Regions from separate parts of the Paenibacillus sp. OK060 genome, predicted to be linked through region 2. Evidence: riboswitches for the same ligand, from Rfam matches in the RefSeq annotation. Region 2 holds a riboswitch; each other region holds the start of a gene.
What was found. Region 2 has a riboswitch for thiamine pyrophosphate ahead of tenA (thiaminase II). Riboswitches for the same ligand answer to the same signal wherever they lie in the genome.

Region 1 (5,951 bases), on a different contig from region 2:
CTAGGAAAAGTTACTGTTACTCCCAAATATATTTACAAGGTACGAAATAATTACAGGTCTCACCTTACATCCAATAGGGTTGAATTATAAGGGAATGTGGTTCCCAATATATAAGCAGCCGTTAACATGATGATAAAATACCCCATAAACCATACATCCGCTCGGGAATACCCGATCTGAATGTAATAGGTCCGGCTCCCGCCTTCCTTGAATCCTTTTGCTTCCATCGCCACCGCCATACGTTGCGCACGGCGAATACTCTGGGCAAGTAGTGGAATTGCATATCGTTTCAGTATGCCGTATACATTCCAGCGGGAACCATGCTGCCTCGTTCCCCGAATGCGGATGGCATAACGCAGCGTCTGGAATTCATCCAGCAAAATCGGAATCATACGCATAGCCGCCAGAAAACTATAGGCATACTTGGGTGGGAGCCTCCACTGCTGCATGAGGGAATAAAAGAGACGGACAGGCTTGGTCGTCAGACCGAACAACAATCCAGCTGCCGCCATACTTAGGGAACGAAATCCTAGGTGCAACCCGCGGTAGAAGCTCTCTTCGGTAATATGAATCAATCCCCACTGAAACCAGGTGGTCTCCCCTTTACCAAACATGATCATACCTGTGGAAGTTGATATAAATACCAGAATGAACGGAGATGCATACAGCAATAATCTGGGCCATGCGTGACCTGTCCAGCCCAGCAGTAACAGCATGACAACTGCCACATTAGCCATTACATTCAGGTTGTGAATAAGGATGACGAAGACAAACAGCAATGTCAGGAAAATCATTTTCAACCCCGGATTCACCGCGTGAAGCCAAGTCTCACGATGAGGAAACGAGAGCTGCATCCGTTAACCTCCCCTCATGCACCGTCCAGATCCGGGTGCAATAACGCTTCACGATTTCACGGTCATGTGTAACCATCACAATGGCGGTCCCTTCACGCCGCAGCCATTCCAGCTGTGATAACATGGCAAAAGTATTCCGCGCATCCTGTCCAAAGGTAGGTTCATCCAGTAACAAAATACGCTGTTCCCGTACCAGAGCTGATGCTACACTCAGTCGTCGTTTCTGTCCCATCGACAATTGGTATGGATGCCTGCCGGACAGCTCACTCAGTCCGAATTGCTCCAGCATATTATCGGTTTTGATAACTCTTTCTTCGGCAGTTAACTTGCCGCTCAGCAAGGAGAATCCCACTTCATCCCGGACTGTATTGGTCACGAATTGAAATTCAGGATTCTGGAATACAAAGGCAATGTGATCTGCAAGCTGCTCGGTTTTTCCGGCCGATTGTCCTTCCACAACATAATGACCTGTCGTTTTTAGAATATTCATTATGGATAGCAATAACGAACTTTTACCTGCCCCGTTAGCCCCGACAATCCCCACCCAATCTCCGTGCCATACCTTGGCCTGTTCCACCTGAATGAAAGGTGTTTTTCCGCGCCATCCGGTGAATTGCTGCATTTCCAGGGCTGGTTGGGGCTGCGCAGAAGCTCGCTCCTCCTTGTTATCCATACTTTCAGTTTCTGTTGCCCCATAACGAATAAACTCTCCTGTGACCAACGTCTGTGCTTTCGTCTGCCCTCGCTCTTCCCAAACTCCTGGATACCAGATTCCGTATTCCCTGAGCATATTCCGCTCATCTGTAAATACCTGATTCGCCGGGCCATCTGACACAATCTTTCCTTCAGGCGACAATACGATGATTCGGTCTACCCACTCGACAATTTCATTAATTTTATGTTCCACGATAATGAGTGTTTTGTCCTGTGCAATCTGTTTCACCGTATCCCACACCTGAGAGGTTCCTTCATCATCCAACAGTGCCGTTGGTTCATCCAAAAAGAGTACGTCTGGCTCCATAGCCAGAATCGAAGCCATCGCAAGACGCTGCTTCATCCCCTGTGACATGGATTGAATGAGTGTTCGGTTATGTTCAAAGCATAACCCCACCTGTTCCAGATATCGATGGATAAGAGCAGGCATCTGCTCGCGTGGAATATTCCGGTTTTCCAGTACAAATGCAATCTCTTCATCCGTATATGACATACAGAACTGGGTATCCGGATCTTGAAAAACAATACCGGGCTGCTCAGGCACCTGAATGTCATCACATTTCATCGGAATCTCCACAGATCGCGGAATCAGACCACTCAGAATTTGCAACAAGGTTGATTTGCCAGAGCCGCTTGGTCCAAGCAACAACACTTTCTCCCCTTGACGCACAGAGAGAGACAAGCCTTGGAACACCAAGGCCTTCTCTCCCGGGAACTTACATCTTAGATTCGTAACACCTACCGCTTGCACATTCTCCACTTCATTCATCTAGTCCAGCGCCTCATAATCCTGCTTCGACACCGGTCTAAGGGATCGTGTTACACCTGTAAGCTCCAGCGCTTTGGCGAGATAATAGGTGAATACACCCGCAATCAGAATACTTCCAATGAAGCGGAATCCGATAAACAGCGTGTAGTTCCAAGCCGTGAGGGAATCAATGTACCCATACTGATAATCGAGTACAAGCGAAGCCGCTGCTGCACCAATAGCCGCAAGGCAGGTAACGAACAGATTGCTTTTCCGATACAGAAATGCGGCGAAGAAGATCTCTGCACCCAGCCCTTGCAGCAGCCCATACACCAGTGTCGACATGCCCCACTCACTACCTAGAAAAGCACTCACCGTTGATGCCGCAACTTCGGCCAGAATGGCTACACCCGGCTTGCGAATAATTACAAAGGCAAAGGTGCCCGCCATGAACCACATGCCGTAAATCATCTGCTCCGCATGAACGCCGAATGGCTTCATCAGATCATATGTAGGTCCCCATATTTTGTAGATCACCCCAAAGACTACCGCAATCACAATTGTTACCAAAATATCGGTTAACTTCAATCTGTTGCTGCCTACTGCTGTTGACATGTTCTCTACTTCCTTCCTCTGTTTCCCTAGATTTATAAAAAAAACAATAAAACAAACAAAAAAAGCCTCCCCGGTTCACAGGCAGGCCATACGCACAGTTTACAATTCTCACGATGCAACGCATTAGGCAGATATAGAGAAAGAAGAAAACAAACGACACCATCCCCGTCACATCAGAGAAATCCCGTTGCAACCAAGAAACGCTGACATTTATGTTCTATCCCTTATCACTTACCATTGCTCATCGCAAATTCATGTTCTCTACGCTGGCATTACCCAGATCAGATATACGGTCAGCAGCACAAGGCCGCTCTCTCAGCCCAACTTCATTGAGCACCCGGTTCACTTATTTCATTGCTTCTACTGTACAACACATGGGTATTTGTGACAATCCCGATAAGAAAAAATCAGTTTAAACTAGAAGAAAGAGTGATTAACTATATGTCTCATTTATGCGTCATATACCTCTGCTTCAAGAAATAACGTCTCTGTAATTCGTTACATCTCAGAAAGGTGCAAATGAGAGCGAATAATGTGTGCCAGGTTCATTAGACCAAGATAACGCGAACAAGGGATGTCCCCGTCATATTCATGAGGACATCCCCTTTAATTGTTATGCTTCATATCCTTTAGAGGAAAATTATTGAGAACCGGTAAGCTCTGTTTTAATATTGAGTATTCCCGGATTGACTTGTTTTGCCCGATGCAAAGCCTTTAAACAAGGTCGGTACTTTGGAGTAACGGGTATTTGTAATTTTCCCTTGCGATGTACTGCTGTCCGTACGCATAATAGAATCTTTGACATTGGAAATGTCTGAGTTGTCGAGCGTCATGTTCACGGCGAAGGTTGTTCCGCCATTCTGACGTACCAGCTTGCCAATATCGTCTGCACGGAAATTTTTAATGTTAATCGTTCCGGCTGCATTCATTTGAAATACTTTATCATAGGCCTTGTAAGCTGCACCACCAGTGATGTTAACCGTTCCGGCTAATTTCAGAGTCAGAGCGTCCTCACCGACATCCTCCCAAATCACATTTGAAATTGTGCAGTTACCGTAACAATGAACACCGTCAGCTGCAGGTGAACCGATAATCACATTTTTGAGCGTGGCGCCTGCCTCCAACCGAAATACCGGCTTCTGATCTTCCGCTTGAGATCCATCTCCCAGGGTGGAAGGGTTGGCTACATACGTTTGGCCTTTGCCATCAAAAGTTTCTCCCTTGGCTACAATAATCGTTGAGTTTACAACAGCAGGTGCAGCAAAAGCTGGAATTGCACCGAATAATGAAGCGACCAGACCCGCAGACAGCAGCAACGTCAACATTTTTTTCATAACTTAAATCCTCCCTTATTCTGATGAATTGGCGTACAAGCATAAGCTTGTCCTCAAGGAACCGATCAGAGGTGCACCTCCGGCTCGGAACCTACCCTGATCCTACCAAAAAAGGGATGTTACGATAATAATCATTAGCTTAGATATAGAAATGATAGCATTATGCCTGTGTTCTCGGCATTTTTTGCATCGTACTCCATTGTGTAATGTGCCGATCTCAACTTCGGGTATGCTTCTTTTACAACTTGTAATCTATGGCGATATGCTCCTTTATCGTTCTAGAAAAAACGAAAGACCACCTCATCTGTTTCCAGACAACGTGATCTCTATTATTTTGAATCTCATTTTATTTATTAAATTACGCTTTAAGCGCCGAACCGCTGACGATATCCGCACTTCCGACATAATTCCTCCACGGCTTCCCGTTTGGAGAAACCATAGAACAGATTGTTGGCTCGTTCACCATCCACAATCTCCGAGAACGATTTTTCATGAACGTTGCCCAAGTTAATGACACCTTCACCATCGAGACAGCAAGGTACCACAGTTCCATCGACAAGCACGGCTGCCTGACTACGAAGTGCATGACAGAAACCTTTACCATCATCTTCGGGTGCATCCAGACTCGGCCACTGGAATTCATGATCCTGATTCAGATACACATTCGGGGCAATTTTGACACCGCTCCCCGGCACCACTTTCTCCTCAATACGGAAATCTAGATTGAACTCCCGTTCAAGAACCTCCAGCGTCTCCCTGTTTCGGTTCATCTGCGCATTCGTGAGGTTATCCTGTGTCAGATTCCAGAGTCGAAATGAAATAATGACATTATGCTTCACTGCTTCCCGGACAAAAGACAACACATTGCCCAGATAGCCCTCACGGTCTGTGGAACCCTCGTGACCATCAAAGCTGTGCAGGGAGAAATTCATCTGACGCAGTGCCGGTTTGCCGAGCAGTTTGTGCTGGGTCTTGGGCAGCAGCGTACCGTTCGTCGTAATGTTGACCTTGAATCCCTTCTCATGCGCTGAATCCAGTAACAGATCAATTTTGGGATGAAGCAGCGGCTCACCTTTGACATGTAAATAAATATGTTTGGTATGGGGTTTGATCTGATCCAATATATTGTTGAAGACTTCAGGGTCAATGAAATTTTTGGCACGTTTGGTCTGTGGACAGAAGCTGCATGCCAGATTACATATACTTGTGATCTCAATATATACTTTCTTGAACGTTTTCAACTCGGGGTCCCCATTCTGCTTAGAGGGAGAACAGTCCCACCCTCATTTGTGATCCGGCCCATGTGTGCCACCACTATTATATCGGGTTCAAGGGACAAGGTAAATCGACTAGGATGTTAATTCCCTTTTTCTCATCGAATTCGTTAACTACGTTCACCTATAGATTCTTTCAATCGAAGTATAGGATGTATTGATTGTCCAGGTCATTGTAGTTGCCGAGACGCGATGCTAGAATCTAAGCAATTTAAAACCAAGTTAAAACGTAAGAATAATAAGTTATAAGGAGAGTGTATTCATGATTACTGTTAAGGCACCCGCAGTATATGTACACGAGGCTAACATTCTTGAGCAAAGTGGTTCGCGGATTGCACAGCTTGGGCAGCATGTTCTCATCATCGCCGGTGAGTCTGCATTAAAAGCCGTACAGCCTTACCTTCTTCCTTCA
Region 2 (5,951 bases):
GAGCGTGGCAACTCCGGAGCTGATGGGGGATTTTAATATCTCAGCAGCAACAGCCCAATGGTTTACAACAGGCTACATGCTGGTGAATGGTGTACTCATTCCTATCACGGCCTATTTCATGCAACGCTTTTCGACACGGCAATTATTTCAAGCTTCGATGTTTATTTTCCTCATCGGTACGATTATATCTGCCCTTGCGAGTAATTTTGGTACACTGTTGACAGGACGTATGGTTCAAGCAGCCGGTGCTGGTATTATCATGCCATTGTTAATGCATGTCATTCTTACCTTGTTCACTCCTGAGAAAAGGGGCGCCGCGATGGGGATGGTCGGCTTTGCCATCATTTTCGCTCCAGCGATTGGGCCAACCCTTGCTGGATATATTCTTGAGAACTACACATGGCAAACGATGTTTTACGGGATGATCCCACTAACCGTTATTGTTATTGGTTTTGCGTTTGTATATCTCAAAAATGTATCGGAACGAATCAATCTCAAGTTCGACACACTCAGCGTGTTGCTGTCCACGATTGGATTCGGCGCATTGCTGTATGGCTTCAGCCGGGCAGGAACTCTGGGATGGTCAAGCGCAGAAGTAATCATATGCATTGCAGCAGGAGTCATTGCTCTTGGACTGTTCACATGGAGACAACTCGCGTCTGCAAATCCGCTGCTCGATCTGCGGGCTTTCAAGTATAATATGTTCTCACTGACCACAATCATTAATATCGCGATCACGATGATCATGTATGCTGATATGATGTTGCTTCCTTTATACCTCCAAAATGCACGGGGTTACACTGCATTGGAGTCCGGATTATTATTGCTTCCAGGGGCGCTTGTCATGGGCTTCCTGATGCCGATAACGGGTAGATTGTTTGACCGGTTTGGCGCAAAATGGCTGGCGATTATCGGGATGGTCATTACGATTGTAACCACCATCGGGTTCATCGATCTAACGGATTCTACTAGCTATACTTACCTAGTATTGATGTCAACAGGTCGCCGAATTGGTATGGCCTTGCTTATGATGCCTATCCAAACAGCAGGTTTGAATCAACTGCCACCAAGACTAGGACCACACGGTACAGCAATATCCAACACTGTCAGACAGGTAGCTGGCGCTGTGGGTACTTCATTGCTCGTAAGTGTAATGACCAGTCGCACAACAGCACATGTTCAAGATATGGTGGCAACGGGTGCAGCCAAAGGCTTAACCCAGCAGCAGTTGGGAATGGAATCCATGATCCAGGGAATTAATGATGCTTACGTTGTCATTATCGGCATTGCCGTTCTTGGATTGCTCCTTTCCTTCTTCATCAAACGTACCAAACAAGCGACGGAGGAAGACTCCAAACAGCCTGTAAGACAAAAAGTCTCGATGAATACAAATTAAGAGCAATATTTACATGAATTACATCATGTAGAGCCTATTGTATCTTATATAAAAAGCGGCAGATCAGGACACTAAGCTTTACGTCCAATCTGCCGCTTTTTTGTGGTGTATTACATAATATAAATGAACAATTTGCCTGCACACGTAAGTAAGAACAGCTGCGTTAACTCGTTCTCTCCATGAGGATCTGCCTGAATTGTTCGAGATACGATCTGCAGTCTTTGACAATCCTGTTTGCCTCACACTGAAGAGAAGACGATTCAAATTCCGTTTGAAACGCCTGTAGCGTTACTTCCAACATGGAGATATTGATCTCTTTCTGCTCAACTAAAACAAGCAGCCCTTTGGTCAGTTCTTTCGCTTTAATAGGTACTTCCAATTGGAGAATAGAATGACTGAATTTCTGAAGACCTGCAATCAGGTTATTTTTATCCAACACAATTTCTTTGGAATCAGGAGCGATCATCAAAAGACTTGGAAAATCTATAATATGCTCTTGTCTTTCCAGCATGGAACGAAGCAAGATTTCAATGTAGTTCAGGATTTTGGGCACAAGATGGTTCCAATCCGGTTGGTCAAGATGGAAGTTTCTCCACATGTTCGAGATTTGATGGATCATGCCAAAACCAAAAATAGCCCCTTCATAAGCAAAAGGTTTTAATTCTTTCCCAAATACCTGTACCAGTCGTTCAGATAACCAATTCAACTGCATGCGAGTCAAATTTTTCAGATCGCATTCCCCAGAGTAGAAGCCTGTCCAGAATAGCTCCACAACAAGCTTTTTTTCTGGCAAAATCATCGGCACCATAATCTGATCCACCAGTAAATCAAAATCGGAAGCATAGCTTTGGCTCTCCAAATCTTTGCGAATCATCATATCTTCCTGTACACGTTGCTCCAGAATGGCAAGAATACAATCATCCTTCGAGCCAAAGAATTTATAAAATGTTCCTTTGGACACACCTGACTCGTCTAGGATCATTTGTATGGAGGTGTTGGTCACTCCATGTTTCCCAAAGAGTACAAGCGCTGAGTCCAATAATATTTGTTTCCGCTTATTCATAAGTTCCCCCTGGATGATTTAGGTGGTTCACGTTACGATATCTAATAACCTATTGCAAATCCACTGCAAACATCACATGTTCCTTCCAAATCCCCTTGATTTTAATATTCTGCCGGTCCGTCTCCTGAAAGCCCGCCTTGCGAAGCACTCGAATCGATCCGGCATTGTCGGGCAGCGCACCTGCCTCCACTCGTTTTATGCCCGCTTCATTCATAGCAAAATCCAGTGCTAGCTGAAGGGATTCACTCATATATCCCTTGCCATTCTGCACCTGATCGAGCACATAACCAACAATCCATTTGGTGGTGGAATCCAGTTCAAGCTCGAACAGAGAGATCTCCCCAATAAGCTCATGCGTATGGTTCAGAAAGATCCCGAAAGAGTACCGTTTCCCCTCTTCCCTCGCCTTGTTCCAACCTTCAAGAAGGGCTCCTTGGCCCTCCAATGTATAGAATGTATCCGATCGTTCGCTTGCCGATATTTCTTCGAAAACAGCACGGTTACGGAACTGCAAATCCAGTAGTCCAGCAGCGTCTTCCACGTTCAAAAATCGTAAATAGATGCGTTCTCCACGATTGTTCATCTGTATGTTCATCCTTATCTCTGGTTGTAGTAGATTGCATTCATCAGTACGAGAGTTGCCGTTTATAAGCCATATCCCAGAACAGATATTCAAATTCAACACTTCTTCTGAATATGTCTTCAATGGCCTCCAGTTCCTGCTCGGTTTTATGTTCGCATAATGCATCCAGTGTATCATAGAACCATTCGAATGAGTCGCGGAATTCATCACTTGCATAATTTTCGATCCAAGTCTGATAGAAATTGCCCTCTAATGAATCTCGATATTGTTCTTTTAATCTTGTGGCATAGTCGAAATACGTCCACGCACAAGGGAAAATGACGGCGATGATTTCGGCAACCCCACCTGTTTGTGCAACACTCATCATATTCGACGTATACGCCTTGTTGTAAAGAGAGGGTTTGACAGCATGATTTCCATCCAGCGTAATCCCAAATTCATTCATATAATTTCGATGCAAATCCATTTCTTCGTACAGAATAGCGTGTTGAATCACCGTAAAGTTCGTCATCAGTTTTTCATCTGTCGCCTTCACCGCACCCATGGCAAAAATCTTCGCATATTCAATCAGATATGTATAGTCCTGAAGAAGATAAAACTTAAACGCTTCCTGATCCAGTGTGCCTTTCCCCATTTCATGTAAAAAAGGATGGTTGTATCCATCTTCCCATACGTTTCTGGACTTATCTTTTAACGTTCTTGAAAATGACATGATCATTTCTCCTTGTATTAAAATTATAATGTCCCCGCTTCACATCCAGCTATCGCGTTCTGTCATCCAAAATGCAGACCAAAAAGCCCTTGTCCTATTTTCGGCAAGGGCAAAATAACATGAGTACATGTCATTTGCTCCCTACGTCAGTATTAACTAACAGGTTCAAAGGGTCAGGTTTTAACCTTCTCAACTGCGAACAGTCCCCCTGCAAATAGCTCAGGCTTATTACAACATGTGTTTTTCCAAATGTCAATCCATTCCTATTAATCTTCAAGTTCCCCTAAATCTTCTTGCAACTTCTTATGGCGGTTGCGGATATCCTTAATCATACTTTGCAATTTGTTTAACTCATCTACCCATTTTTGCTCATTAGAGACGTTCGTCGCTGAATTTGAATGATACGCCGGAGACGTCTTTAACTTGTTTAAATCCGATTCGTAACCCCTCCGCTCTTCCTCGGCTTTTGCTAATTCCTCCTCGGTGATGCCAATCTGGTGCTCCAGATAAATAATGTCTGATGAGTTACCGTGAGTTAAGCGCTGTGAATACGTCATCGTTCACCTCATTTCTGATGATCCATTGCTTTTCCAAGGTCATATGGCTGAATATCGATATCCAATTTCATACCCAGAGCCAATTTGGCAAGTTGACTTCCAATAAAAGGCCCCATCGTTAGCCCAGATGCACCAAGCCCGTTGGCTGTGATTAAGCCATTCCAACCAGGAACAGCACCCATTACCGGAAGAAAACCTGGTGTAAACGGACGGAAACCTACTCTTACTTCCTGAAACGTGCTATCGGCTAAACCTGGAGCCAGTTCCAATCCTTTATTCAAAATTTCCTGCATTCCGCCTGCGGTTACTCTTATATCATAGCCTTCAATATCATTTTCGTGAGTCGCCCCGATCACAATCTTCTGTTGATCAAAGGCTAACAGATATTGATCCGAAGGAGGCATGACCACAGGCCAGTTCCCAGTGTCTTCTCGATCATGAACCTGCAAATGCATAATTTGCGCCTTCTGATAATGAACCTTAAAATCAATGCCCAAGGGCTTCAACAGTTCACTAGCCCAAGCGCCGGCACACACAATAACCTCGTCAGCCGATATGACTTTACCGTCAACAACCACTCCAGTTACTCGGTCCGATTCATATTGAAGTGTCGCGTCCCCATTAATCAGGACCGCTTCATTTCGCTGTGCCGATCGGATTAAGGCATCACGCAGTGCACGTCCATCGATACGCGCAGCACCACTGATGTAGACGGACTGAAAGTTCTCCTCCATGAGAGGAAAACGCTCATGGGTTTCTTTTGCATCCAGACGGGTAATATCGGCAATCTCCGGTGCATCTTCTTTACGAAGGTGTGCTCGCTCCTGCATCTTGTTGATTTTCTCTACTTCCGTATGAATACTAAGAGCACCCACTTGAGCGTAACCCGTTTCCGTTTCCCCTTCACTCTTGAGTTCTTCAATCAAACCGGGATAAAAACGTGCACCAGCCTTGGCAAGCTGATACCAATCCTGATTACGGCGCTGAGATAACCAGGGACAGATGATCCCGGCAGCAGCATCCGTAGCCTGCCCTCGATCTTTCCGGTCTATAATAAGAACTTCCGCACCCCGTTTTGCCAATTGATATGCTGTGGAAGCCCCAAGAATTCCTGATCCTACGACGATGACTTTCTTCATGACTGCATCCCTTTCCTAAATCACTGTATCCATTATAGCGTATACTGTTTGGTCTGATAATGGCAAGGCATCGACATGATGATACATAATCCTAAAAGGTTTTCGATAAGTCGTTCATCGAAGTAAATAGTTCGTTTAAATTAATGTTATTTATGTAATATAATTCAAATCAGGTTTCTTTTAACTCTGTATCCGCGCCATTTACGCACACGACCTTTAACGAAATGAGGAATAACACAACGATGCCGAAACCTAGTACGGGGAATTCACTGGATACCGATATGCCGCTTATGATTACAGGTCAAAACCAGCTGACCGTAGATGAATTAATGAATTGGAACGGCCATTCACGGGATTACAGTATTGTGCAGTGTATCGGGGGAACAGGGAAAATTGCAGCCCAAAATCATGAGTTTTCGATTCGGAAAGGAACAGCTCTTATTATGTTCCCGGAGGTCACATACCGTTACGACAATCTGAGTGATTCATTGTTGTTCGATT
Region 3 (5,951 bases), on a different contig from region 2:
CAGCGCGTCCTCGGGGTGCTCTGTTACATATTTCTGTCCTTCCTGCATCGCTTTGATGAAGCGGGTAAGCTGATCTTTCTTCGCTTCAATGCCCGCATCACTTGCAGTGAGGACCAGTTCATAATAATCAGGTACGCCGTAATCGACGGGATTGATCGCTTTCATGGCATGGCCTTCCTTTTCCAGAATCAATTGTTCATGGTTAATAAAACCACCCATAATGGCATCTGCCTGCCCGGAAGCCAGGGAAGGGATCAGGTCAAATCCCACATCCACCAAATTCATCTTGTCGGGATTACCGCCATCCTGGCTGATCATGGTACGCACCATTGCTTCATACAAAGGGATTGAGGAATAGCCGACCGTCCTCCCTTCAAGATCTTTTGGCGATTTCACTTTACCGTCTGCTTCAGTCAACAGATGCACGAGCGGATGGCGAACGACGGCTGCAATCGAACGTACAGGAATGTTCTCCCCACGCGCGAGCAAAATTTGCGGCTGGTAGCTTAGTGCAAGATCGATTTTCCCGGCGGCAACAAGTTTGAGTGCATCATTCGTATCGGCAGGCATCTGGATATCGACATCCAGACCTTGATCCGCGAAGTAACCATTCTCCTGAGCAACATAGATGAAGGAATGCACTGCATTTGGGTACCAATCGAGCATGATGGACAGCTTGTCTTTGGATGTCGATGGCGTTTCTATCGCAGATGAGTCTGTATCGTTTGCATTGGAAGTTGAGCCTGTGGAGGGCGTATTGATGCCCGTTTTACCGCATCCGCTGACGATTAGCAAAAGAGACATGAGCAGAATGGGGAGCAGGGAATAGATATGCTTTTTATTCATAACGTAAAGTTCCTCGTTTCTTTTGTTTTTTTGTTTTGAAATCCGAAAGTTATCCAGCTTTTCTTCTACCTGCATGACGTGGTGTACCAAATCTTCTCTCCATCCATGCAATGAGTACAAACAGCGCGATACCAAGCAGGGATAATAGCATAATGGCGGCGAACATCGCATCCGTGTTCATATTGCTCGACATTCTGCGGCTGAAGTAGCCAAGCCCCTTGCTTCCACCAAGCCATTCACCGATCGTTGCACCGACCACACAATACACCACGGACATTTTCAGTCCCGAAAAGAAGGAGGGAAGGGCAAGTGGAATCTGGAGTTTGCGAAAAATATCCCACTTGGTGGCCCCCATCGTCAGCAGCAGTTCACGCTGCTCCGGATCACCCTTGCGCAGGCCATCGTAGGTGCTCACCACAATTGGGAAAAATGCGATCAGGAACACCACCGCCACTTTACTCCACAGCGTGTAGCCAAACCACAGGATAAAGACGGGGGACAGGGCAATCAGCGGGATCGTCTGACTGATCACGATGAAGGGATATAACGCTTTTTCAATCGACCGATTCATATACATACCCGTTGCAAGTGCAATTCCGGCACCAATGGACAAGCCAAAACCAACGACAACCTCCATCAAGGTAGCAGGCAGATGTGTAGCCAGCAGAAGGTGGTGATGTTCATACAGCGAACGGACAATCGCCGTCGGGGCTGGAATGATGAAGGAAGGCACCCATCCCATACACACAATCCACTCCCAGAGAGCAAGCAGCAAGATCATGAGCAAAAGAAACAGACCATAACGGGCAAGCCAACCTCTTACGCTATGCTTCATGCTATCTCTCAAGTTACCGTCTCGCATGCAATTGTTCCTCCAGTAGTCGTCTCATCTGAACGAGAGCCGGTTCGTAGATCATGTCCGAATGTCTTGGACGTGGCAAAGGTACCGTCAGATCCTGCAGCTGTTGGCCTTGGCCCACCGGAGTTAACAGGATAATTCGATCACTGAGCAGCAGGGCTTCTTCAATGTCATGTGTGATGAACAACACGGTTTTGCCCAGGCCTTCCCAGAGCTCCAGCAGCCAGCGATGCATCTCACGTTTGGTCAGGGCATCGAGTGCGCCGAATGGTTCATCCAGCAGCATCAGTTGGCCACCTGTCAGCAAAGTACGAAGCAGCGCGACACGCTGGCGCATGCCACCTGAAAGCTCGTCCGGGTAAGCATGCGCGTGGCCGGATAAGCCAAATCTGTCGAGGCCAGCCAGGATATCTGCTCGAATCCTTATCTTATCCTGCCGACCTGCAGCCAGTTCAGAGGGAAGCATGCAATTCCCCATGACGGTTCTCCAGGATAATAGGAGGTCCTTTTGCGGCATGTAGGCCACCTGCCCCAGTCGCTTTCCTTCTTGAACCCAAGGAATTTCAATGGTTCCGTGTGTTGGCTCAAGCAAGCCTGCCAGCAGCTTGAAAAGGGTACTTTTACCGGAGCCGCTGGAACCGATGAGCGAGACGAATTCGCCTTTGGCTACACGCATCGACACATTGGAGAGCACGGGGGAATCCCTTTTTCCCGGGAAAGCGTAGCTCATGTTGTGAATGGTTATATCGTTATCCATCTCGTTCCGTCCCCCCTTGTTATTCATAATTCAACTTCAAACCGCGGGATCTTTAATTACACCTTCTGATCTGCCCGCAGAACGCGAAAAAGACCCACCCATTTCCGGAGAAATGAGTGGGTCTGTAAGTTCAATTCACATTAAATTCCATCATCAACATGAAAAAATCCGCTTACTGAGAGGCCGCTCCACTTCCCTCCGCTGGTATGATCCAGATCAGGTTCAAAGGGTCCGAATCGTTCGATTCGTCTCAGCCGCAAGGCTCCCCTAGTGCAATGTTCAAGATATGCAGTTGTGTGTTCAGCATATATCACATGCAAGTGGAATGTAAAGAGGGCGGCTTAAAAGAAGTGTGCGTAATGTGAGTTAGGAAAGTAACTAGGATTCTAATCGTTTGAATGTAACAGTGAATCAAGCTCCCCGATCAGACGGGCAATCTGCTCCGGTGTACCAATCGTAATCCGAAGCCAGGTAGGCATACTGAATTGGGCACCGCCGCGGACAGAGATGCCTCTGTTCAACAATTCTTGGGTAATCGGGCCACTATCCTGCAACAGATCAACCATGATGAAATTTGTTTCGGAAGGGATGTAGGGTAAGTTCCACTGATCAAAGGACTGCATTAACGTTTCCCTTCCTTGACGATTGTAGTGCAGGCAGTGAGAAACAAATTCATGATCATCCAGGCTGGCCAAAGCAGCGGCTTGGGATGTGGCTGTCAGACTGATGGGCAGCTTGACCCGGTTAATGCCTTCAATAATGCTTTCATTCCCGATGCCATATCCAATTCGCAGGCCGGCAAGTCCATATATTTTGGAGAAGGTCCGCAAAATAATCAGATTATTATACTGCTCCAGCAGCTTAACCGTATCAGGATAATCTTCACTTTCCGCGAATTCATAATACGCTTCGTCCAGGACAACCACGACATGGGAGGGAACATGTTCGAGTAAACCAAGTAGGGCATCTGCCGTGAAAATGGTTCCGGTTGGATTATTCGGATTGCACAGCCAGATAATTCGGGTAGAAGCATTGATCCGTTGCCGGAATTGCTCCAGGTCCAGTGAATGGTTGACCAAAGGCACTTCATGAATGACCCCGCCTGCCAGCAGCGTAGCGCCCTTATACCAGTTAAAGGAGGGCACTGGAATGAGTGATTCCTCGCCGGGATTAAGATAGGCTTGGGCGGTAAGGGTAAGGAGCTCGAATGAACCACTGCCAAATACCAGTTGGGAGGTACGCACACCCAGACGGTCCGCAAGTTTGTCACGCAGCAGTTGGCTGGAACCGTCGGGGTATTGAGCCAAAAGATCGGAACCCAGCGATCTGACCGCTTCCGCTGCCAGGGGAGAAGAACCGAACGGATTCTCGTTCGCTGCAAGTCGATCTACACTTTCCAGTCCCAACTCCCGCCGGATCTGTTCCATGGATTTGGCAGGCGTATAAGCCGGAATTTGAGTTAAAAGGTCTTTAACAGGTGGAGAGGGAACGGGTGAGAGGGATTGCATAATCATGCCTTCTTTCCAGTGGAATTAGATCGAGAATGATATCTGTTTCTGGGCAATCTGCTGTGGTGTCTCTTGTGGCGGAGTCAACAAGCGATTCAGAATCAGGTTTTCAAAATGAGCAAACCCGCTGTCCCGAACGCGTGGCCGCTCCAGCGTAATTCGGGTATCCATCGTTATATGACCATCCTCAATTAACAGCACTCTGTCTGCCAGCGCAACCGCCTCACTGACATCATGCGTGACCAGAATGACAGTCAGATCTTCTTCTACCCACAAGCGTTCGATTAATTGCTGCATCTCAATTCGTGTCAATGCATCCAATGCACCCAGCGGTTCATCCAGCAGCAGTAAACGCGGATGACTTGCGAGTGCCCGTGCCAAGGCGACACGTTGTTTTTGTCCGCCAGATAATACCCCCGGCCAATCACCTTCACGCTCTCCAAGTCCTACATTGCGAAGCGACTGGCGTGCATCTTCCTTGTTCTTGTCGGGGATACCTAGTCGTACATTGTCGAGCACGGATTTCCAAGGCAGCAGCCTTGCTTCCTGAAACAGAAACCGTGTCTCGGGTGCTGTACTGCCAAGCTTTCTGTTGCCCAGCATAATGCTCCCGGAAGAGGGGGGTTCCAGCCCGGCGATCAGACGCAGCAAAGTACTTTTGCCACAGCCGCTTCGTCCAACGATGGCTACAAATTCCCCTTGTCTTACATTGACGTTGATGTCGGATAGTATCGTCCGCTGATCATACGATTTCTGAACCCCATCTACTTGAAGAATAGGACTGATCTGACTTGTGCTCATGGATCAATACACACTCCTTTGCTTTACTTGCGGGATAGGGCCGGGTTCCAGCGCAGCCAGCGCCGTTCCAGCCATTTAGCGATGGTATCGGACAGCTTGCCCAGCAGGGCATATAGCAGAATGCTTAAGACGATTACGTCCATCTGCATGAATTCCCGTGCGTTCATCGCCATGTATCCAATCCCCGCATCCGCCGCAACCGTCTCGGCTACGATAAGTGTCAGCCACATAATGCCAAGTGCATAACGAATGCCCACCAGAATGGAAGGCAGTGCACCAGGCAGGATAATGTCCTTATAAAGGGACCAACGGCTGAGGCCATATACTTTGCCCATTTCAATCAGACCGGGATCGACTGATCGTATGCCGTGAAACGTATTCAGATATACCGGAAAGAATACACCCAGGGAAACGAGGAATAATTTTGCTTCTTCACCGATCCCGAACCACACAATAACGAGGGGGATCAAGGACAGATGCGGAATGTTGCGGATCATTTGCACCGAGGAGTCGGCGATCTTTTCCGCAAGGGAGGAGATGCCGTTCAGCACACCCAGCAGGAAACCGAGACCCCCACCAATGAGGAATCCTCCCAAAGCTCGTCTGGCGCTAATACTGATATTGTTCAGTAGTTCACCGTTACGAAGCAGACGAATGAAGGCCTCCAGTACCTGAGCGGGCCGGGGCAAAATATTGGCTGCAACAACTCCAGATGCAGTCAGCCATTGCCACAGAGCCAGAATGAGTAGTGGTACAACAAAAGGAATGAACTGGTTAAACCATGCCCGGTTAAAGGTTTTGGACCGCACGTTATGCCTACCTCCTTGCTTCATTCGTTATTGGCTACCTGGAGCTGGAAGTTGATCTTGAAGTGCATCACTCCAGAATGTGCTCACATCGACTGCCTGCTCAAAAATTCCCGCTTGCTGAAACGTATCCGCTACGTCCTGTTCAGACTTGATGGCCTTTTCAGAAATGGCAACAATACGTGATGGGCGTTGTGCTTCTCCATCCGTGTAGGTTTTAAGGGCTTGATCCACGGGCTGGTGGGTGTTGTCTGCTGTAATTTGAGCCCACGCATCCTTATTGGCACGAGCCCAATCATTGAAATTGTTGATTCGCTCCAGATAATCGGCAAGGGCCTCTTTCTGTTCCGCATTTGCAATAGCCTGATCGGAGG
Region 4 (5,951 bases), on a different contig from region 2:
TCCAATATCGCGTCTACGTTCTGTACAGTTGCCTTGCAGCAGTTGTACTGCTGATGATCTTTCCTTTTACCAACCAGATCTGGTCGGCATTTCTGATCATCCTGTTGCTCGGGCTTGCACTATCGGGCGTGTTCTCCATTGCCCTCGTCTTCGCCAGCAAAATGCTGCCTGGAACAGAAGAATCAACGCCCAGCATCCTGATAGCATCAGGTGGTGTTGGTGGTGCCATTCTGCCTTTGGTTACAGGCTGGAGTTTGGACCATCTGGAAGTTAACCAGTCGGCGTGGATGCTTGCCATTTTTGCAGTTGGTCTGCTGATTATCAGCGTGATCGCGTATCAATGGCAGCGCAGGCATACTGTGAGTTCAGCATCGTAATATCTACCGAACAGAAGATAAATTAAATTCAATAAATCATAGCTGGTAAAAAGATAGGCTTCGTAGCGTGAATGCTACGAGGTCTTTTTTGATTTGAAAATGAACAATTACTTCTTTATCTTAGTGCAGTGGACGATTGCCCAGGAAATACTTTCAGATGCTCTAAATCGGAACTAACGTTATTTAGGTTGTGGGGACTACACTCCCTTTATCCTTAATGAATTTACCGAATACATATCGAACGAGTGGTCCCAGAATAATAATTTGGTAAGGAAGCGCCAGGCTAAAATTACGAGCAATCGTATGAAGATACGTACTTAGTACGGATGCTCCATTTAACTGATTCGCAAGATAAGCGGAAATCATTCCGTACAAGGACATAATCAGAACCATTCCAATGACCATGAAAAATGACATAGCGAGCACGCCTAGGATTTTGTTGGACTTGTCAAAAGGTAAGGAAAATGCAATTTTTCGCGCTACAGGTCCGACAATAAAGGACTCCACCAGAAATGCAATGACAAAGCACAATATGAACTGAAGCAATATTTCAAGCGCGGACATCTTGCTCAATAACCCATTGTGCCATAAATTGAAGGCCATCATGACGATGACCATTCCTGTGCACATCATCATTCCAAAAATAATCTGTTCTTTCTTCGTTGTTGGCAATTCTCTCATCCTCTCTGTTTACCTTCGTAATTATAGAGATGACGAACCCCTCCTCATAAGTGAACATTCTGTGAACAATTATAATTTTTCCAAATTAAAATCCTATTTGACAACCTCGTAGTACAGCCCTATGATATCCCTTAAAATGGTAGAAAAGATTCAATGCATATAAGGAGGATTTGGATTATGAGTTTTCAAAAGCGCATTGACCACGTCGGCATTGCCGTTCGTGATCTAGAGACCACGCTGCGTTTCTATACGGAGATTGTTGGTCTTGAATTGAAAGATCGGGTAACCCACACCAACGGTGTCATTCAGCTCGCCTTTCTCGGCTTCAACGGAAGCGATGAGACTGAGATTGAGTTGATTCAGGGATACAGCGACAAGCTGCCTTCCGAAGGTACGGTGCATCATTTTGCTATCCATGTCGATGACCTTGAGTCTGAGTACAACCGCATTAAGGCAACTGAGGCCGAGTTTATTGATGGAGAGATGATTACACTGCCTAACGGTTACCGTTATTTCTTCATCTATGGACCCGAGAAGGAATGGATTGAGTTCTTCCAGCGCTAAGAATTGGAGCTGATTTAATGAACATTTTAATTACCGGCGCAGCCGGAAAAATTGGACGTGACTTGTCCCAACACTTGTCAGAAGCATTTCACCTGCGACTAACGGATTTGAATATCGACAGACTGCATACGTATCAAGGGACAAGCCATGAGATCATGACACTTGATGTGACAGATCCCGAAGCCTGTCAGCACGCTTGCGAAGGCATGGATGTGGTTGTACATCTGGCGGGAGATCCTTCCCCGCATGCCGGATTCTATGAATCGTTGTTGGACATCAATATCAAAGGTACATTTAATGTATTCCGTGCAGCTAAGGACCAAGGTGTGCGGAGAGTCATTCTGGCAAGCAGTGCACAGACGATCGAGGGGTATCCCATTGATGCTCAAGTCTATCCGGACATGCCGACACGCCCACGGAATTTGTACGGAGTTAGCAAATGTTTTGGTGAATCGCTCGCTTCCTATTTTGCATATACCGAAGGTTTACAAAGTGTAGCAATACGTATAGGTGCATATGATGATTTCCAACCGGATGGACCCGCGCTGGAGGCAAGGGATATGAGCGCGTATATTAGTCCGGCTGACTTGTGTGATTTGATGTTCAAAGCAATTACAACTACAGATCTGGAGCCCTTCACCATACTGCATGGGATCTCGAATAATCGGTTTAAACGATTGAATCTGGAAACCACTCAGAAACAGGTAGGCTATGACCCGAAATCCGATGCTTTTGCACTCAGTCAGATTTCCTTATATGATTCGCCACGATAATTGTTGAAAATCACACATCTAGAGAGGTCGTTATACGCATGTATAATGGCCTCTTTGATTCATTCATACGTGCCCCTATCCAGTTCCTGACTGGACATGCGTGGGCCTCTGGCCTATAATTACACCTAGTAATGCCCGTAACTTCATAGTTTCCCAGGGGAGTCGGAATAGGCCGGCTGAGAGTGTATCCCACCAAGATACTGACCCTTAGACCTGATCTGGATCATGCCAGCGTAGGAATCGGAGTATATCGAATTGGCCCAGCCTCTTTGCTGAGTGCCACATCTCTAACGCCTGCACGCGTCCCGGATTAACGGGGCGCTTTTTTAATGTTCTTTTATATAGCCAGAGAGCTAAAAAAAGTGACGTCATCCGGATCATAGCTGGTATAAATCTGTCGATTTATGCAAGAAGCTTGGATATGAAGCCAAGGAGTACCCCGCGCCACTGGCCGGACAACATGAAGGAGAGAAATGAAGATGAGATGGCGTAAAATGATGGGCCTAATGCTCTTGTGCGTACTACTCGTGGCTGTGGCCGCATGTGGCGGCAAAGAAGCTGCACCTTCAGGAGAAAATGGCAGCAGCAACACCGAAAACAGCAATGAAGGTGACAACGCAGCCCTCAAGGACATTAAAGTGGTGCTGGATTGGACACCAAATACGAATCATACCGGACTGTATGCGGCCGTAGATCAAGGTTTTTACAAAGCTGAAGGCTTAAATGTCGAGATTGTACAACCAGGTGCCGGAGGCGCGGATACAATGGTGGCTTCGAACGAAGTGCCTTTTGGCGTAAGTTATCAGGAGAGTGTGACCCAGGCCCGCACACAGGGCGTACCGCTCGTGTCCATTGCTGCAGTCATTCAGCATAACACGTCCGGATTTGCCGCTCCGGTGGACCGGAACATCAAATCCCCCAAAGATTTTGAAGGTAAAACCTATGGTGGCTGGGGCTCTCCGGTGGAAGAAGCTGTGATGCAGTCCATTATGGAAGGCGAAGGCGCCGATGTATCCAAAGTAAAAAATATTAGCATGGGCGATGCAGACTTCTTCACCGCTGTGAAACGCGATATCGACTTTGCCTGGATCTTCTACGCGTGGACGGGCATTGAAGCCGAACTGCGCGGGGAACCGATCGACATGTTATATGTGAAAGATTATTCCGATTCACTGGACTACTACACACCTGTACTCGTTACCAATGAAAAGACGATTCAGAACGATCCCGAGCTGGTTAAAGCGTTCTTGAAAGCGACTTCCGAAGGATATCAATACGCGATTGAACATCCCGAAGACGCTGCCAACATTCTGATCAAGGCCGTACCGGATCTGGATAAGGATCTTGTACTCGCAAGCCAGAAGTGGCTGAGTCCAAAATATCAGGATGACGCACCACGCTGGGGTGAGCAGAAGCAGGAAGTATGGCAGAACTACACGGATTGGATGTTTAGCAAAAAACTGCTCGATGAGCAGGTAGATGTATCCAAAGCATATACAAACGAGTTCTTACCCCAATAAAATTATCCATATAAAACGAACTTAGTATTTACACGATGACGAAGAGGACAGAAATAACGTGAAAAAGCGAAGCGTTCGCCTTTATCACCGGATTTTCCCTTTGGAGAAGGGAATCAAAAAAATCTGGGGATAACAGCGATTGGAAGGTTATTCTGTCATCGAAGTGGCAAGTGTAACAGTCATTAGTTCATTTTATATATTTCGAAAGGAAAAGTGATCTCTCATGGCAAGCACACTACTTAGCATTCAAGTCATTCCCAAAACGCCAAATGGCGAAAATTCCTATCCTTATGTTGATCGTGCGATTGAAGTCATTCAGCAGTCTGGCTTGAAATATCAGGTTAATCCACTGGATACTACGATGGAGGGAGAACTGGAGGAACTGCTGGAGGTTGTCCGCAAAATGCACGAAGTTCTCGTGGAAGCTGGCAGCCCTAGCATCATCTCACAGATCAAAATCGCCCATAGCCCAAGTGGCTTCAGCATGGACACCCTGACGGAGAAATATCGCTAATGCATGCCTATTGGAAAAGCGTATGGCCGCCCTTTGTGGCGGTTATTCTCTTTATAGCGATATGGCAGGGAGCCGTCTCCCTGTTCCATATTGAGAAATGGATGCTGCCTGCGCCTTCGGACATCGCCCATGAAGCAGCATCCCAGGCCGAGCGACTTGGCATGCATGCATCGGCAACAATCCAGCTGACATTAATAGGATTTGCAGCAGGTACGCTCGTGGGATTACTGATTGCGATGGTGCTGCATCTGATTCCATTTTTGAAATCTGCACTCTATCCATTACTTATTCTTAGTCAAAATATACCGACCATTGCGCTTGCTCCGCTCTTGCTGATCTGGTTCGGATTTGGGCTGCTGCCCAAACTGATTACCATCATCCTGGTCTGCTTCTTCCCGGTGGCTGTAGCTGCCATGGACGGGTTGACCCGCACCGATGCGGCGATGATGAACTATATGCGCATGGCTGGTGCAAAACGCGGCCAAATTTTCTGGAAGCTCGAACTTCCACATGCATTGCCCTCGGTGTTCTCGGGGATTAAAATTGCCGCTACGTACAGCGTCATGGGTGCGATTATCGCCGAATGGATCGGTGCAGATAAGGGCATCGGCTATTATATGATGCTGCAAAAATCAGCCTATCGGACGGATCGTCTTTTCGTGGCAATCATGATTATTGTGGCATTGAGTCTGCTGCTCTTCCTGCTCATTGCGCTATTGGAGAAGCTGCTCGTACGCTGGCGTCCACAAAAGCGATAACTTTGAAATATGCACCATATAAAGGTTAGGAAGTGATGACAAGATGACACCCGAACACAACGAGCGGGTAGCTACTGCGCCGGATGAAGGTGCAACCACTCCAACGAGTAGCGGGAGTCCTGAATATGGAACCGTGGCCTTACCTGCACATCATTCTTCACCAGCGTTGGAAGTATTAGACGTGAATGCTTCGTTCCGGGAGCGACGCAGCACATTGCCCGTTCTGGATGGCCTGTCCCTGACCGTGGAACAAGGAGAATTCGTAGCCATCGTCGGCCCTTCCGGCTGTGGCAAAAGCACCCTGTTTCACATCATCGGCGGTCTGCTGAAACCTCAGGAGGGCCAAATCCTGATGAATGGTCAGGATGTCACCGGACAACGCGGCAAGATTAGCTATATGCCGCAGCAGCCTGCCCTCTTCCCATGGCGTACCATTGAGGACAATGTGCTGCTTGCAGGTGAAGTGTCTTCGGATGCACCACCCCGAGCAGAGGCGCTTGCAGATGCCCGGAAGTGGCTGAGCAGTGTCGGACTGGCTGGGTTCGAACAAGCCTATCCGCATATGTTATCGGGCGGCATGCAGCAGCGGGTTGCCTTTCTGCGCGCCCTGCTCAGTCCGCAGGAGCTGATGCTGCTAGACGAGCCTTTTAGTGCGCTGGATGCACTGACCCGTAGCGACATGCAGCGCTGGCTGCTCGATATCTGGGAACAGAACCGCCGCTCGGTGCTGTTCATTACGCATAATATCGAGGAAGCATTATTGC

Region 1: linked by a shared signal. The riboswitch ahead of BLS14_RS15305 (ECF transporter S component) and the one ahead of tenA (thiaminase II) in region 2 are both predicted to bind thiamine pyrophosphate.
Region 3: linked by a shared signal. The riboswitch ahead of BLS14_RS15265 (ABC transporter ATP-binding protein) and the one ahead of tenA (thiaminase II) in region 2 are both predicted to bind thiamine pyrophosphate.
Region 4: linked by a shared signal. The riboswitch ahead of BLS14_RS22805 (ABC transporter substrate-binding protein) and the one ahead of tenA (thiaminase II) in region 2 are both predicted to bind thiamine pyrophosphate.

What each region holds. Positions count from the first base shown of each region.
Region 1 is NZ_FNFR01000004.1:14,255-20,205, reverse strand. Features, by position in the region: gene BLS14_RS15315 (energy-coupling factor transporter transmembrane component T family protein) at 60-854, opposite strand; gene BLS14_RS15310 (ATP-binding cassette domain-containing protein) at 829-1,875, opposite strand; partial or broken gene BLS14_RS33565 (ATP-binding cassette domain-containing protein) at 1,897-2,247, opposite strand; gene BLS14_RS15305 (ECF transporter S component) at 2,338-2,931, opposite strand; TPP riboswitch at 3,173-3,283, opposite strand; gene BLS14_RS15300 (pectate lyase) at 3,597-4,265, opposite strand; gene BLS14_RS15295 (radical SAM/SPASM domain-containing protein) at 4,631-5,506, opposite strand; gene BLS14_RS15290 (iron-containing alcohol dehydrogenase family protein) at 5,802-5,951, shown strand, end outside.
Region 2 is NZ_FNFR01000001.1:974,471-980,421, reverse strand. Features, by position in the region: gene BLS14_RS04325 (DHA2 family efflux MFS transporter permease subunit) at 1-1,396, shown strand, start outside; gene BLS14_RS04320 (TetR/AcrR family transcriptional regulator) at 1,560-2,459, opposite strand; gene BLS14_RS04315 (GNAT family N-acetyltransferase) at 2,509-3,054, opposite strand; gene tenA (thiaminase II) at 3,086-3,754, opposite strand; TPP riboswitch at 3,876-3,974, opposite strand; gene BLS14_RS04305 (hypothetical protein) at 4,021-4,311, opposite strand; gene BLS14_RS04300 (NAD(P)/FAD-dependent oxidoreductase) at 4,320-5,450, opposite strand; gene BLS14_RS04295 (AraC family transcriptional regulator) at 5,693-5,951, shown strand, end outside.
Region 3 is NZ_FNFR01000004.1:6,603-12,553, forward strand. Features, by position in the region: gene BLS14_RS15255 (ABC transporter substrate-binding protein) at 1-846, opposite strand, end outside; gene BLS14_RS15260 (ABC transporter permease) at 896-1,708, opposite strand; gene BLS14_RS15265 (ABC transporter ATP-binding protein) at 1,695-2,489, opposite strand; TPP riboswitch at 2,639-2,741, opposite strand; gene hisC (histidinol-phosphate transaminase) at 2,849-3,976, opposite strand; gene BLS14_RS15275 (ATP-binding cassette domain-containing protein) at 3,995-4,771, opposite strand; gene BLS14_RS15280 (ABC transporter permease subunit) at 4,795-5,580, opposite strand; gene BLS14_RS15285 (ABC transporter substrate-binding protein) at 5,608-5,951, opposite strand, start outside.
Region 4 is NZ_FNFR01000006.1:280,918-286,868, forward strand. Features, by position in the region: gene BLS14_RS22785 (MFS transporter) at 1-377, shown strand, start outside; gene BLS14_RS22790 (DUF2798 domain-containing protein) at 561-1,049, opposite strand; gene BLS14_RS22795 (VOC family protein) at 1,236-1,622, shown strand; gene BLS14_RS22800 (NAD-dependent epimerase/dehydratase family protein) at 1,640-2,395, shown strand; TPP riboswitch at 2,541-2,653, shown strand; gene BLS14_RS22805 (ABC transporter substrate-binding protein) at 2,875-3,915, shown strand; gene BLS14_RS22810 (thiamine-binding protein) at 4,139-4,429, shown strand; gene BLS14_RS22815 (ABC transporter permease) at 4,429-5,187, shown strand; gene BLS14_RS22820 (ABC transporter ATP-binding protein) at 5,231-5,951, shown strand, end outside.